DNA from 2 places in the Agarivorans sp. DSG3-1 genome. Region 1 is predicted to be linked to the other one. Evidence: predicted binding sites of a transcription regulator. Region 1 holds the regulator's gene; the other holds the start of a gene.

The links. Region 1 encodes FliA, which starts transcription of late flagellar genes. Its sites were predicted from a motif close to CTAAAGNTNNNNNNNNNNNNGCCGATA; they were not measured.
Region 2: ACLD71_RS07915 (DUF5610 domain-containing protein) is a predicted target of FliA. The motif match lies at 3,513-3,539, and genes of this name have one in related genera.

Annotation. Positions count from the first base shown of each region.
Region 1 covers NZ_CP177241.1:4,181,304-4,188,523, forward strand. Annotated here, with positions in the region: gene ACLD71_RS19400 (protein phosphatase CheZ) at 1-189, opposite strand, end outside; gene cheY (chemotaxis response regulator CheY) at 203-586, opposite strand; gene ACLD71_RS19410 (RNA polymerase sigma factor FliA) at 714-1,433, opposite strand; gene ACLD71_RS19415 (MinD/ParA family protein) at 1,426-2,319, opposite strand; gene flhF (flagellar biosynthesis protein FlhF) at 2,309-3,733, opposite strand; gene flhA (flagellar biosynthesis protein FlhA) at 3,771-5,882, opposite strand; gene flhB (flagellar biosynthesis protein FlhB) at 5,981-7,108, opposite strand; gene fliR (flagellar biosynthetic protein FliR) at 7,126-7,220, opposite strand, start outside.
Region 2 covers NZ_CP177241.1:1,677,327-1,684,546, reverse strand. Annotated here, with positions in the region: gene murI (glutamate racemase) at 1-55, opposite strand, end outside; gene ACLD71_RS07920 (TonB-dependent receptor domain-containing protein) at 136-1,986, opposite strand; cobalamin riboswitch at 2,022-2,248, opposite strand; gene ACLD71_RS07915 (DUF5610 domain-containing protein) at 2,305-3,480, opposite strand; gene trmA (tRNA (uridine(54)-C5)-methyltransferase TrmA) at 3,627-4,730, shown strand; gene ACLD71_RS07905 (hypothetical protein) at 4,953-5,267, shown strand; gene ACLD71_RS07900 (DUF1422 family protein) at 5,284-5,622, opposite strand; gene fabR (HTH-type transcriptional repressor FabR) at 5,632-6,252, opposite strand; gene ACLD71_RS07890 (alpha-amylase family glycosyl hydrolase) at 6,530-7,220, shown strand, end outside.

The DNA of each region.
Region 1 (7,220 bases):
TAGCTTGAAATCATTTAATGAATCGTGAAGTTGACGCGTGAGCTGACCAACTTTGTCAAACAACAGGTTGGCTTTAGGAGCACACAGCTCACTGACAAATTGATTCGCCTCGGAGACGTTTCCTTCTTCAAGTAGCAACACCAAAGCTTTGGCATCGGCTAATGAGATGATCGGAGTATCAGTGCTCACACATCTTCCTTTATTATTGTAATCTTTCGAAAATCTTATCTAGCTTCTCTTTTAGTGTGGCAGCTGTGAAAGGTTTTACAATATAACCATTTACGCCGGCTTGTGCGGCTTCAATAATCTGTTCGCGTTTCGCTTCTGCCGTAACCATTAACACAGGTAAATGAGACAAGCTTTCGTCGGCACGAATATTCTTTAATAAATCAATGCCTTCCATACCCGGCATGTTCCAATCGGTCACTACAAATTCGAAGTCCCCACCTTTAAGCATTGGCAACGCGGTATTACCGTCATCTGCTTCGTGAGTATTGTTGAAACCTAAATCTCTAAGTAGGTTTTTAATAATCCTTCTCATTGTTGAAAAATCATCAACAACCAGAATTTTCATATTTTTATCCAAGGTACGTCCCCCAACAGGATGTTTTGCAAGCCTCAAAACGGGCTAAAAATTTATGTAATAAAGATATTATGCCTTAATAAACACAATTTTAGTCCATCTTTTATCATATTTGTAAGGATGAATTTCTCTATTGTGTCCAATCTCGCATTCGAGTTTTGACTCGAGCAAGCGCTTGGCTATGTATTTGACTGACTCTTGACTCGCTTACGGTTAATACTTCGCCAATTTCTTTAAGATTAAGTTCTTCGTCATAATAGAGCGATAATACTAGCGCTTCGCGCTCTGGTAAGCCTTTAATGCAGTCGGCTAGCGATTGTTGAAAGCGTTGATTAGCAAAGCCTTCAAACGGTCGATTTTGCTCGCGACTTTCATCACTAGAAATAACATCTTCGCTCACGCCAAGATCTTCAATACCAAGAATTCGGCCGCAGTTTACGTCAGACAACATTGAATGATATTCGCTTAGGCTTACACCCAGCTTAGCAGCAACCTCAGCATCTTTGGCATCACCATTCTTTTCTTTTTCAACTGCGTTAATAGCTTCACTGATAGCGCGGCTGTTTTTATGCACAGAACGTGGTACCCAGTCACCACGACGAATTTCGTCAAGCATTGAGCCACGAATACGGATCCCGGCATAGGTTTCGAAACTCGCACCTTTGGTACCATCAAAATTACGCGCAGCTTCGATAAGACCAATCATTCCAGACTGAATGAGATCATCAACAATTACGCTAGCCGGTAGGCGCGCCATTAAATGGTGCGCTATCCGTTTTACCAAATTTGCATGGCGTTCCACCAACACATTAGTGTCACTAGCGCTGGCATAAGCGGCAACTTTATTCACTAAGCTGTTCTCTATTTTTACGTTGTCCGAATTCGAGAAGATTCTCGATGAAGAATTCTAAATGGCCACCAGCTTGTTCCGGAATCGGCCAAGTAGCTCCTTTACTCGCTAAAGAGCGAAAGGCTAAAGAAGCGGGAGATTTAGGGTACGCTTCAACCACGACGCGCTGTTTACGTACAGCGAGTCGAACATTGTTATCATATGGAATACACGATACGAGTTCTAAGGTGGCATCTAAAAAGCGATCGGTAACACGAGTGAGTTTAGCAAACAGTTCTTGGCCTTCTCTCAGACTACGAACCATGTTTGCCACTACTTTAAATTTGTATACGCCGTGCTTGTTAGATAATAGTTTAATCAAAGCATACGCATCAGTAATCGATGTGGGTTCATCACAAACCACAACCAAGATATCTTGCGAGGCTTTAGCAAAGCTCAGCACCATATCGGAAATACCAGCGGCAGTATCTACCAGCAATATATCAATGGGAGTTTTCAAGCTACTAAATGCGCGAATCAACCCTGCATGCTCTGCCGGGCTCAATTCAACCATAGATTGCGTACCAGAAGTTGCTGGGGCGATTAATATACCGTTGGGCCCCTTTACGAGCACTTCATCCAATGTGCACTCGCCTGATAGTACATGCGATAAGTTTTTGGTTACGCGTAGGCCTAGTAGTACATCTACATTTGCCAAGCCTAAGTCGGCATCCAGCACCATTACACGCTTACCTTGGGCTGCCATAGCAATGCCCATATTTAGGGTAACGTTGGTTTTACCAACACCACCTTTACCACCGGTTACAGCGATAACTTTCACATTATTTTTTTGTTGCATCATTCTTAAGCCGCTAGCTTGATCAAATTCGTTGTCTTTAGAATACATCTGAAACCTTCTGCTGTTCGGTTTCACTAAACCAAAAATGTTGCTGAGACTGAGTATCAATTACTGACAGTGCTTGCTCAATTAACTTGGCTGGCTCGGCAACTGCAATATCTTCTGGCACTTGCTGGCCATGCGTAACGTAACTGATTGGCAGAGCGTGGCGCAAGGTGACATTTAAAACCTCGCCTAAGGCCAAGCTTTCATCTAACTTCGTAAGTATGGTACCCGCAAGAGGAATTCGCTGGAATTGATTCACGGTTTCTTCAATAACACGACGTTGAGCATTAGCTGACATCACCAAATAGTTACGTATATTCACACGGCTATTCTTAACTAACTTGTCGAGTTGTTCGTGTAAACGTAAATCTCGTTGGCTCATACCGGCAGTATCAATCAGCACCAGTTTTTTGTCTTTAAATTGATACAATAATTGAGATAGTTCTTCTTCATCGTTAGCAACCCGCACCGCACAACCCATAATTTTCCCATAGGTAGCAAGTTGCTCATGCGCGCCAATTCGGTAAGTATCGGTGGTAATCATCGCTACACTGTCTGCGCCATGACGCATAGAAAACTGAGCGGCTAATTTGGCAATAGTAGTGGTTTTTCCCACGCCCGTTGGCCCTAATAAAGCGATTGCACCGCCTTTAAGCAGAATTTCATCTTGGCCGACCGGAAGTTGGTTTGCGAGCAACTCACGTAAATGCTGCCAGCCTTCTTGCACACCAAGTTCTTCAGGAATATAACCGGCGATTTGGTCAGCCATGTCCTCATCAAAACCGACTAGCTGCAATTGCTTAATGAGCATTGCTCGAACCGGTTCTTGACGCTCAACTTCTTGCCACATCAAGCCAGAGACTTGGTGCTCAAGTAACTTGCGCATCGCTGCCATTTCTTTCTTCAACTCACCCACTTCATTTCCAGCAGCATCTTGCTTAGGCTGCTGAGCAGAACGGGATTGAGTTGGTTGACTTGATATAGAACCTTGTTGCACCCAGCCCTGTTGCTGAGCTAAAGAACGCGGTGCTTGAACGGTACGAGGGCGCTGCGATTGTTGCTGCTGTTTTAAGGTAGATTGCTGCAAGTTTTCTTGCTGGCGCTTTTGATGACGCTGCATGAAATTGGTTAAGTTATCTTTCAAACTGGCATTTTCGTCAAAATCATGACCAGGATGCTGGTTTGTTGGCGCTTTCTTTGCCGCAGCGGGATTCCGGGACGATAATTTGACGCTGTCTTCCGCCAGCTCTCTGCTGCTCTCTGCAGCACTGTTCTTTAAATTGGAAGGTTCAACTGCAGCAACAATTTCAATGCCGCCAGTGACCTTTTTATTCGACATAATTACCGCATCACTGCCTAAGGTTTCTTTTACCTCGGCTAATGCAGTTCGCATGTCTTTCGCAAAAAAGCGTTTCATTTTCACTGTTCACCTTCCTTTTGTCAGACTCTTCAGGCTACTGCCCTACTGAGCTCACAATACGTATTTGTTTATCTTCTGGTACTTCTTGATAAGAAAGAACCCTCAGTGCTGGCATCGCTGTTTTAACAAATCGGGACATACTTGAGCGTAAAATTCCCGAGGTTAACAAAATAGCGGGTTGACCAGCCAACTCTTGATTTTGGCAGGCTTCGTTAAGTGAAACTTGTAACTTCTCTGCCAAACCAGGTTCCATTCCAGCACCATCATTACCTGCTGCTTGCATAGATTGATGCAATATCTGCTCCAAGTCTGGAGACAAGGTGATAACCGGCAATTCAGCTTCACTGCCAATTAGCTCTTGCACAATTAAACGTTTCAAAGAAATACGACAAGCAGCAGTGAGAATATCTGGGTCTTGGCTTTTCGGCCCGTATTCCACCAAGGTTTGTACAATACTGCGTACATCGCGAATAGGCACACCTTCGTTGAGTAAGTTCTGCAGCACTTTAACCACTGTAGATAGCGTCATCGTATCTGGCACCAAACCTTCTACTAACTTAGGCAAGTTGTTACCTAACATATCTAGTAGATTCTGTACTTCCTCATGACCGAGCAAGTTAGATGCATTATTGGTAAGGAGTTGGCTCAAGTGGGTGGCAACCACCGTAGCAGAGTCAACGACAGTGTAGCCAAGAGTTTGAGCGTGCTCGCGTTGCTCTGTTGCTACCCAAGCTGCCTCTAAGCCGAATGCGGGATCGGTAGTAGGCTGGCCTTCAATTTTACCAAATACCTGACCTGGATTAATCGCCATTTCTCTATCATGAAAAACTTCCGATTCACCATAAGTTACACCCATTAAGGTAATACGATATTGATTCGGACCTAAATCTAAGTTGTCACGAATATGCACCGCTGGTACCAAAAACCCTAGATCTTGAGAAAGCTTCTTACGCACGCCTTTAATGCGGGCCAGCAATTCACCACCTTGGCTTTTATCCACCAAAGGAATTAGGCGATACCCTACTTCCAAGCCTATAACATCAACTGGCTGGACATCATCCCAACCCAATTCTTTTGGTTCGCTACTTGCACTTGGGCTCGAGCTCGCTGGCTGCAATGAAGTATCAGCCGCTTTTTTAGCATCGCCTTTATGACGCATCCAAGCCGCACCTAAACACACCGCTGCACAAGTAAGAAATGCCAAATGAGGCATACCTGGGACAATACCCATAATGAACAAAATTGAACCACAGATTATCATTACCCGCGGGTCTCTAAACATCTGCAAGCTAACCTGCTCGCCCATGTCTGCTTCGGTATTTTGACGAGTAACTACCAACGCGGCAGCTATAGATAAGAGTAGTGAAGGTATCTGTGCAACTAAGCCATCACCAATGGTAAGCAAAGTATAAACCTCTGCCGCTTCAGCAAAGGTTAAATCATGCTGAGCCACACCAATAATAAAGCCGCCAAGAATGTTAATAAACAGAATGAGAATACCTGCAATGGCATCCCCTTTAACAAACTTACTGGCACCATCCATAGAACCGTAAAAGTCTGCTTCATTAGTTACGTCTGCTCGGCGCGTACGGGCTTGTTCTTGATCAATGATGCCAGCATTTAAATCGGCATCAATCGCCATTTGTTTACCGGGCATAGCGTCTAAAGTAAAGCGGGCACTTACTTCTGCGATACGGCCAGCACCTTTAGTTACTACCACAAAGTTGATGATCATCAAAATAAGGAACACCACCAAACCTACCGCATAGTTGCCACCAATCACCACCGAACCAAAGGCTTCAATAACATTACCGGCAGCGTTACCGCCATTGTGGCCTTCAAGCAGTACAACACGAGTTGAAGCAACGTTTAATGCAAGGCGCAGTAGCGTAGCAATCAACAACACCGTTGGGAAAACAGCAAAATCTAGCGGGCGTTTCGTATAAATAGCTACCAGCAATACCACTAAAGCGAGGGAAATATTAAAGGCAAACAGTATGTCCAACAGCCATGCAGCCATTGGTAAAACAACCATGCCTAAGGTGGCTAGCACCACAACTGGCGTGCCAATACCTTTTATGACATTAATATCAACTTTTTTTAAATCTTGAAGCTTAAAGCTGGTGAGACGATTAATGAATTCCATAAATGACGAAATACTGACTTCCTAACAACTGATGAAACAAGAAAAGCAATAAGCGAGCCAATACGATTACTTAATAAGATTGGCGATGAGAACTGAGACTAATATCGAAGTTCATTGGGAATAGGTAAGTCACTAACCACCGGTTTAGGTCGCTTACCTTTACCCTTGCGGTATTGCTCCAGTTGAAAAACAAAAGCCAATATTTGAGCAACCGCAACGTATAAACCTTCGGGGATATCGTGACCAATTTTAGTGGTGTGATACAACGAGCGAGTGAGCGCAGGAGCTTCCATAATCGGTACTTCATAATGGCGAGCAATTTCACGAATTTTCATCGCAACCTCATCAACCCCTTTTGCCACCACTTTAGGAGCACCAGAACCCTCTTTGTCATACTGAAGTGCTACAGAAAAATGCGTTGGGTTGGTCACTACCACATCAGCTTGCGGCACATCAGCCATCATTCGGCGAGCAGCCATTTCCATTTGCAGACGACGGATCCGCCCTTTCACTTCAGGGCTACCTTCCATGTTTTTATGTTCGTCTTTCACTTCTTGCTTAGACATTTTCAGCTGCTTGTTGTGATTCCAAATTTGATAAGGCACATCAATAATCACGATAACAATCAAGCTGCAAACTAGGGCTAGTAACATCCATTGCAGCATGTCTAACGCATTAACAATCGAGCCAGGTATCGACTGCATACTAAGAGTGAGGATTTCGGCGAACTTCCAACGCAGTACAAACCAAACTACACCTGCGATTACAACAACTTTGGCAATACTTTTTATAAGTTCAACAAAAGCTTGAAGACCCATCATCCGTTTAAAGCCCTGAAGCGGCGACATTTTACTGGCTTTTGGCCTGGCTGCCTCCCAACTAAAAGACATTCCCCCTAACAAAGTATTGCCAATTAAGGCCGCTAGTGTAATAAAGCCCATAATCCACATTAGCGGCTTGACCAACAACATACCTATAATGCCGATGTTCTTAAGCATGAGATTGACGTCATACACCTGCTCTCGGGTCATCGTAAAAGCTAACTGGAAAACCTTCACCATGGATTCAGCCAACATGCTGCCAAACGCCATGATGGCGATAGCAGCAGTAATGAGTACCGCGGCAGTACCTAATTCTTTAGAACGAGCGACCTGTCCCTTTTTTCGAGCATCTTCAAGCTTTTTCCCCGTGGGGTCTTCCGTTTTTTCTTGATCGTCATCTGCCATAGTAATTTGACCTTAGGTTAACAACCTATGCGCAATAGAGCACATGCTGTACTGCGACCAACCTCCCACTGACGTTCAAAGTGCGCTAAGAACCCACCAATAGTGAGCCAAA
Region 2 (7,220 bases), 2.3 Mb from region 1:
GCTCTTCGAGAATAGACAGCCCGCCGACACCAGAATCAAAAACAAGAACATGCATTGTTGTACCAATAAACCTCAATAAAAATCAGCCCTAGTGTAACCAATGCTAGGGCTGACGGCCATTGTTAAGCGTTTAGCTTAAAACTTGTAACTCGCACCCACTTCTACCGTGCGGCCAGGGGCTTGATAGTTTTGTGCTGTAGAATACGTTTGGTCGAATAAGTTACGTAGTTTTGCATCTAAACGCAGTCCATTTTGGAAACGATAGTTAGCACTAAGATCCCATACCGAGTAGCTACCTAAGGTTTTGGTGTTAGCCGCATCTTCATAAGACTCACCACTCCATAAGAAATCGACAACCACTTGTAAGTCAGACCAATAAACATCTGCTTTATACTTCACTTGCTCTTCAGAGCGACGAATAAGGTTTTTATTGGTACTGCGGTCTTTTGGATCAAGGTATTCAACAATCACTCTATGGTTTACCCAAGCAGTAGAAAAGTCACCTTGAATTTCGATACCTTGAATACGCGCATCACTAACATTGTCAGGTGTCCATAAGGGCCAAGTGTCTGATGGGCCACTGTAGTCATTATCACAACGAGCTACACAGCCCCAAGCAATGAGGTTTTCTACATCGTTACGGAACACATTAAATTGCCACTGGCTACGCAATAAATCTAAAGCAAAACCAAACTCAGTATTAGTAGAGGTTTCAGCTTTAATATTCGGGTTTTCGCTGCCTGGGTAATAAAGGTCGTTAAAAGTAGGCGCTCTAAATGCAGTGCCATGTAACGCATTAAAGCGAAGATCAGATTGAAGCTGCCATGCCCATCCTAAGTTATAGGTGGTATGGTCACCATAGTGCTCATTGTCATCATAACGAACGCTAGCTTCTAAGATATGCACTAAGTAGTCTGCTCGAGCACCAATATGCGCGGCTTTGTTGTCGCGGCTTTCTTCCTTATAAGCACTCTTAGAACCAGAAATGTCATCACTTTGGTAATCAAGACCACCTTGCAATAACCACTGTTCATCTAGTTTGTAACCTAACAGCCAGTTAGCGGCTTTGCGCTCGGTTGCATAGCGGTTAGGGTTAACGAAATTACTTGCCTCAGCGCTGTCAGACTTATCTTGATGGTAACTTAAGCCCAGTTCACTAGACCATTGGTTAGCAGCGTAATTAGCACTAACTCCATATACACTTTGCTGATGCTTGTTGAGGTACTTTACACCTTGAATAAATTCAGACTCACCGTCGTTATGGATGGCATAAACACGACCGCGCCAAGATTGGTTAAATTGGTGGTCAATGCTAAACAATCCACCAAAGGTACTATAACCATAGTCTTCGTCTAATGTGTCTTGCGGGCGAATATCGTAGCCGTCACTTTTATCAGCGCTAAGCACCACATTATATTGGGTTGAGCTGCCAATTAAACCACTCGCGCGGCCAGCAATTTTAGCGGTGGCTTCTGTTCCAACCGCAACTTTAAGCCCATGGTACTCGCTGCCAAACTCTGGACGAGTAATAATGTTAATAACACCACCCACTGCGTCAGCACCATAAACAGACGCGCGTGCACCGCGTAAAATTTCAATTCGTTCGACAAACTCAAGAGGCAGCAGGCCTAACTGAGCACCACCTAAAGTTGCGGTGTTAATTCGTACGCCATCAATAAGGTACAACGATTGCGAAGAACCCGAACCACGAATAAATACGCTTTCACTGTGGCCTTTACCACCATTACGGCTAACACTAATACCTACTTGCTGGCTGAGTACATCCACAATGTCTTGGGCGCCACTGCTTTCTATTTCACTGCGAGTTACCACCGTGAGGGGGGCAATAACGCTAGCTGCAGCTTGCTCCATACGGTTAGCGGTAACTACCATGGTGGCTTGTTGTTCTTGAGCAGGCTCTTGAGGGGTTTCTTGGGCATAGCCAAAAGCTGGCGCAACTGCAGCCAGTAATATGAACTTCTTCATCGATGTATCCTAATCGTCGCGTAGTACTTTGCTATTGTAAGCATGTGCGATGTGGCAGGTATTCGGACTTAGAGGCAGGTTACATGTACTACGGCTACGACTTCCCGCTTGGCTAAACAAGCAGTGTCTGGTGATCCTTGGAAAGGGCCAATCCTTGAGCTTTCGTTCCTCTTTACCGCTGCGCGTCAGTTCTGGAGTTCCACCAGATTCCCTATTAAGCCTAAGTTTCGCTTACTTAAGCACCACAGCGGGCGAGATTATAAGCCAGCATTAATGTGATTAATAGCACAAAATGGCTGGCTTTTTCTCTACATGAAATTAACTAATATTGGCGTTTTCGTTCGCTTGATTAGGCGGAGTGTTATTAAACATCGCCAAAGCCTCAGCCATTCTGTCAGCGAAACCTTTAAAGCGTTCTATATCAGCTTGTTTGTCATTCTCTTCACTTGGGCTAGACACCGGTAAAATACCAGCAAGTAAGGTTTCTGTTGTAGACTCTGGCTGAGCAAACAACGCGCTCACTTTAGCTTGAATATCTTGCCAAGAACTTAAGAACTGGCTGAGATCGGGCACTAAATCGGATCCACCAGCCGCTTTGTCATCGGCCTGCTGATAAGCTTGGCTCACCGCGATACTTTGTTGCTGCTGAAAATTGACCGCAAAACCCACTAGCTGCTGCTCATCAAAACCAATCGTTAGCGCTTGATCAAAAGCCTTATCTAAGTCACCAGAGAAGAACTGCTGACCTACTTCGTCGACTTGCTTAATTAGATCGGCTATCGCTGCCAGTTCATCTTCATTTAAATCACCTTCAACAGAGAAGCTAAATTGCTGCTGAGACGCAAATGATGCCTGATAGGACGAACCACTTTCGCTATAACTTGCCGCTAATTGCGAGCCGTAACTAATAGTGACCTTATCGCCTTCCGCTGTTTCTAACTGCATGCTAGCAGATTGCGAACTAGACATGGCCAATTGGCTGGCAATAGGTGCTGATTGAATCTCGTAATCACCCTCTTCTATTTTCTCTAGGCCGTCTTGAATCAAGTCATAACTTTTATCGATGCCTTTCTCGAGCTCTTCGTTAAGGATCCCCGCATCACTTAGCTCTTCTCGAGCGCCTTCAAAGCCAATATCTACACCTTTACGGGCTTGAGCCATCATCTCGGCCAATTTATCTTCCGACATCCCAGATTGCTTTGCGCTATATAAAGAGCTAGCAACAAAGTTAAGTACATTTCTCGCCACTTCTTCGGCATCAAACACACTCACTTGCTGCGGCTTAGGTAAGCTAACGCCGCCCGTGGCCATCGACAAAGTGTGTTTTTCTATTGAACTCAACAATACATGGCTGGCTACAGCACCTTGTTGATTTAGGCTTGCCTTGTCGTCGGCGAGATTATTCCTTTTCTCGATCGCCGGCGCAGACTGTTGCAATAGGCGCTCGGCATATTGCTGCACGGGTGTTTTACCCAAGCCATTTAGTTCGTTCATAAAGCCTCCATGGATTTACCCTAGTCACAGCTTATCGGCGACCAAATTTAAAACTTTAGAAATTTTATCACTATTATTGTAGATAAACTGGACAAGCAAGCCATGCGCCTTTAAATTGCGCTCCTTGCTAGAACACAGGAGCGGCCATGAGCGCTATCGCATACTACCCAGAACAGTACCAAGAACTCTTGGCCGAGAAAGTCGCTAAACGTCGCGAACAATTTGCCGAGTTTTCTCCACCCGAGCCAAGTGTGTTCGCATCTCCGACGAAACACTACCGTATGCGCGCCGAGTTTCGCGTATGGCACGAGGGCGACGACCTCTATTACATTATGTTTGCTCAAAAGACCAAGCAGAAGTTTAGGGTAGATACTTTTCCACCAGCGAGTGAGATCATCAATCAACTCATGCCGTTATTGGTTGAAAAGCTAAAAAGCAACACGCTATTGCGCCACAAGTTGTTCCAGGTAGATTTTCTGTCAACCTTGAGCGGCGAGGCGATCGTAAGCCTGCTCTACCATAAGCCGATAGATGAAAGCTGGCGACTTGCGGCGGAACAGCTTAAAGCCGAACTGAGCCAACAGTTTTCGATTCAGCTAATTGGCCGCTCACGCAAACAAAAAATGTGCTTAAGCGATGATCGCGTCGATGAAGTGCTAACGGTAAATGGCAAAGAGATTGTTTACCAACAAATAGAAAATAGCTTCACCCAACCTAATGCAGTAGTGAATCAGCACATGCTAGATTGGGCGCAAAACGCCACTAGTGCTAGCCAAGGTGACTTGCTGGAACTGTATTGCGGCAACGGTAATTTCTCACTGGCCCTGGCGAAAAACTTTAATCGAGTACTGGCCACCGAAATAGCCAAACCCTCGGTGCAGGCTGCGCAATACAATATAAAAGTGAATCAAATAGATAACGTGAAAATTTTACGTTTGTCTGCAGAAGAATTTACCCAAGCTATGTTAGGTGAGCGGGAGTTTCGCCGCTTACAAGAAGCCGATGTGGATTTAAGTAGTTATCAATGTGATACCATTTTGGTTGACCCACCACGTGCGGGACTAGACGACGCTACGTTAGGCATGGTGCAAGCTTACGACAACATTGTGTATATTTCTTGTAACCCTAATACCTTGTACAACAACCTTGGCGAACTCAGTAAAACTCACCAGATTAGCCATTGGGCTTTGTTCGATCAGTTCCCTTATACCGACCACATAGAGGTTGGCGTCTACTTACAACGCCGTTAAACCCAGCCAGCAACAGCGATTAATGCATCTTAATCGCTGTTGCTTGAGACACTGAAAAGCCAACTCTCCCCGCTCAGCCCACAGTAAAAAAGATCCATTTAAGTAAGGATTGCTTATGCACCCTTGCTCTTTTGCTACTCTAGTCACTATATTCAGCTTTTTTAGCTTAGCGGCAGAACCTGCGAGCACACCCTATATTGGAGTGACGAAGCAGAGGGTAGATTGGATAGTTTGAGTCATGCACAACAAGACCACCGAGGGATCCTTCAAGGAAAAAATACTTGGTTAGCGGGAATAATGCCGATTGGTACATTGTTAACCAACAAAGCGCCGATAAATTCGCTAAACAGCCAGAAACTTACCTACCTCGTTACAGCGGTTTTTGCCTCAAATGCCTTATCAATAGGTGAAGGGTTGGTAGCCTCCAACGGCAAAGTACCGGAGCTTTTGGGTGGTGAACGAATTTATCATATGCTCAAAAGGCAGGCGATAATAGTTACAAAGCAACTGGTAGACCTACCTGCAATAAACCAGTAAAGCCAAGCAACCAAAACTAACGCTTAAAACCGCCGAGTTTGAACATAAGCCATAAGCCAATAAATAGGCAAATCAGCAACAACACTAAGTTACTGCCTATGTCTGGAAACTGCGCCCGCAGCATAGCCGAATAGCCTAATGCACCTAACAAAAAGGCCGCGACTCCCATCAGCGGAGAGTCTTCGCTAAGATCTTTTTCCATATAAAGTTGATACAGCTGCATTATTGACAGCACAAAGGCAATAATCGGAAATACTGAAAACGTCAATTCCGGCACTGTGAGTAAAGCCAGACTAGCATTGCCACACAAACCTGCGATAAACGCTAATAACAATAGCCACTTTTTTACCTTCATATATACCTCTTAGCTTAATGCTTGAGTACGATTATATAACGCTGCACCTTTAGCCACTATACGCAACTGCTTAACCGTTTTGTCTGCCAACACTTGCCTATCGAACTCGGCCAGATCTAAAGCCGATGCTCCGGCATTGAAGACTAAAATCACCATCGCTTCAGCTTGCATCTGGGCATCATCTCGCGGGCACTTATATTGGTGCTCTAAATAGTCGGTCAGTTCCGCGATAAAATGGGCAATCTCTCGTGCTACTGCCGCTCTAAACGCTGGTGAAGTCCCAGAACGCTCTCGCAGCAACAATCGAAAAATATTGGGATTGTTATAAACAAACTCCATAAAAGTATCTACCGAGGTCCCAATAACGCTCCCCCCAGTGGCAATAATGCGTTGCCGTGCTTGACGCATAAGTTGTCGCAGAGTTAAGCCTCCTTCATCAACTAAGGTTAGGCCTAATTCTTCCATATCGGAAAAATGGCGATAAAAAGACGTCGGTGCAATTCCTGCTTCTCTTGCCACCTCGCGTAAGCTCAGGCTCGATAAACTGCGCTCAGCACTTAGTTGGCTAAACGCAGCATCAATAATTGATCTACGGGTTTTTTCTTTTTGCTGCGCTCTAACGCCACTCATAGTTTTCCCTTTATTTTAACAGCACCATCATACCGCGAGCTGAATAAAACCCAAATCGAAGATTAGCTTTAACTTAAAGCCAAGCTTTTAACCACAAAATGATACAACTCAGGAATTTTTCACTGAAAAGCATTTCATAAAAAAACAATAATCTCAATAAAACCAAAGATGCGAGCTAGGTCAATATTCCATCAACCTGAAAACGATACCAAGTATCCAGCCTTGCTGCGCTGTGATTAACTCAATCTATATAAGACGTACCTAGCAAGGATGAATAATGAATTGGTCGAAAAGCGCCATCTCAATGGCAGTAGTATTCGGTTTAAGCGCTTGTGGCGGCGGTGGTAGTGACGGCGGTGGCACACCTACTGTTCCAGATTATGAATACCAAGCATACGCCTGTGATGCTGCTATTTATGAAAAAGCCAAAGAACTACGTATATACCAGGTAATGACCGAAGCATTTATCGATGGTGATTCTAGTCACGACTATAATGACGGTTACGGCACTAGCCACCACAAAGGTGACTTGCAAGGAATTATCGATTCTCTAGATTACATTCAAGACCTTGGCATGAATGCAGTTTGGATGACACCTATCTTTGATTCTCAAGGTGATTCTAAACTAGACGCTACCGGCTACTTCACCCGCAACTACTTCGCCATTGATCCAAATTTTGGCACCATGGAACAAGCGCGCACTTTAGTTGATGAAGCTCACGCTCGCGGCATGTACGTGTTTTTTGATGGCGTATTTGGTCATCACAAAGGCAACGTTACACCTTCTCCGAACGGTTTAACGCCGTCAGGAAGCGACAACCCAGTGAGCTACCCGGGTACTGATAACGACACTTTAGAGTTTTATAAAGAAGTCGCTAGCTACTGGGTGACAGAACTAGGTATTGATGGCTGGCGTTTAGACCAAGCTTACCAAGTACCAATTGGTGCTTGGGGTGAGATTCGTAAAG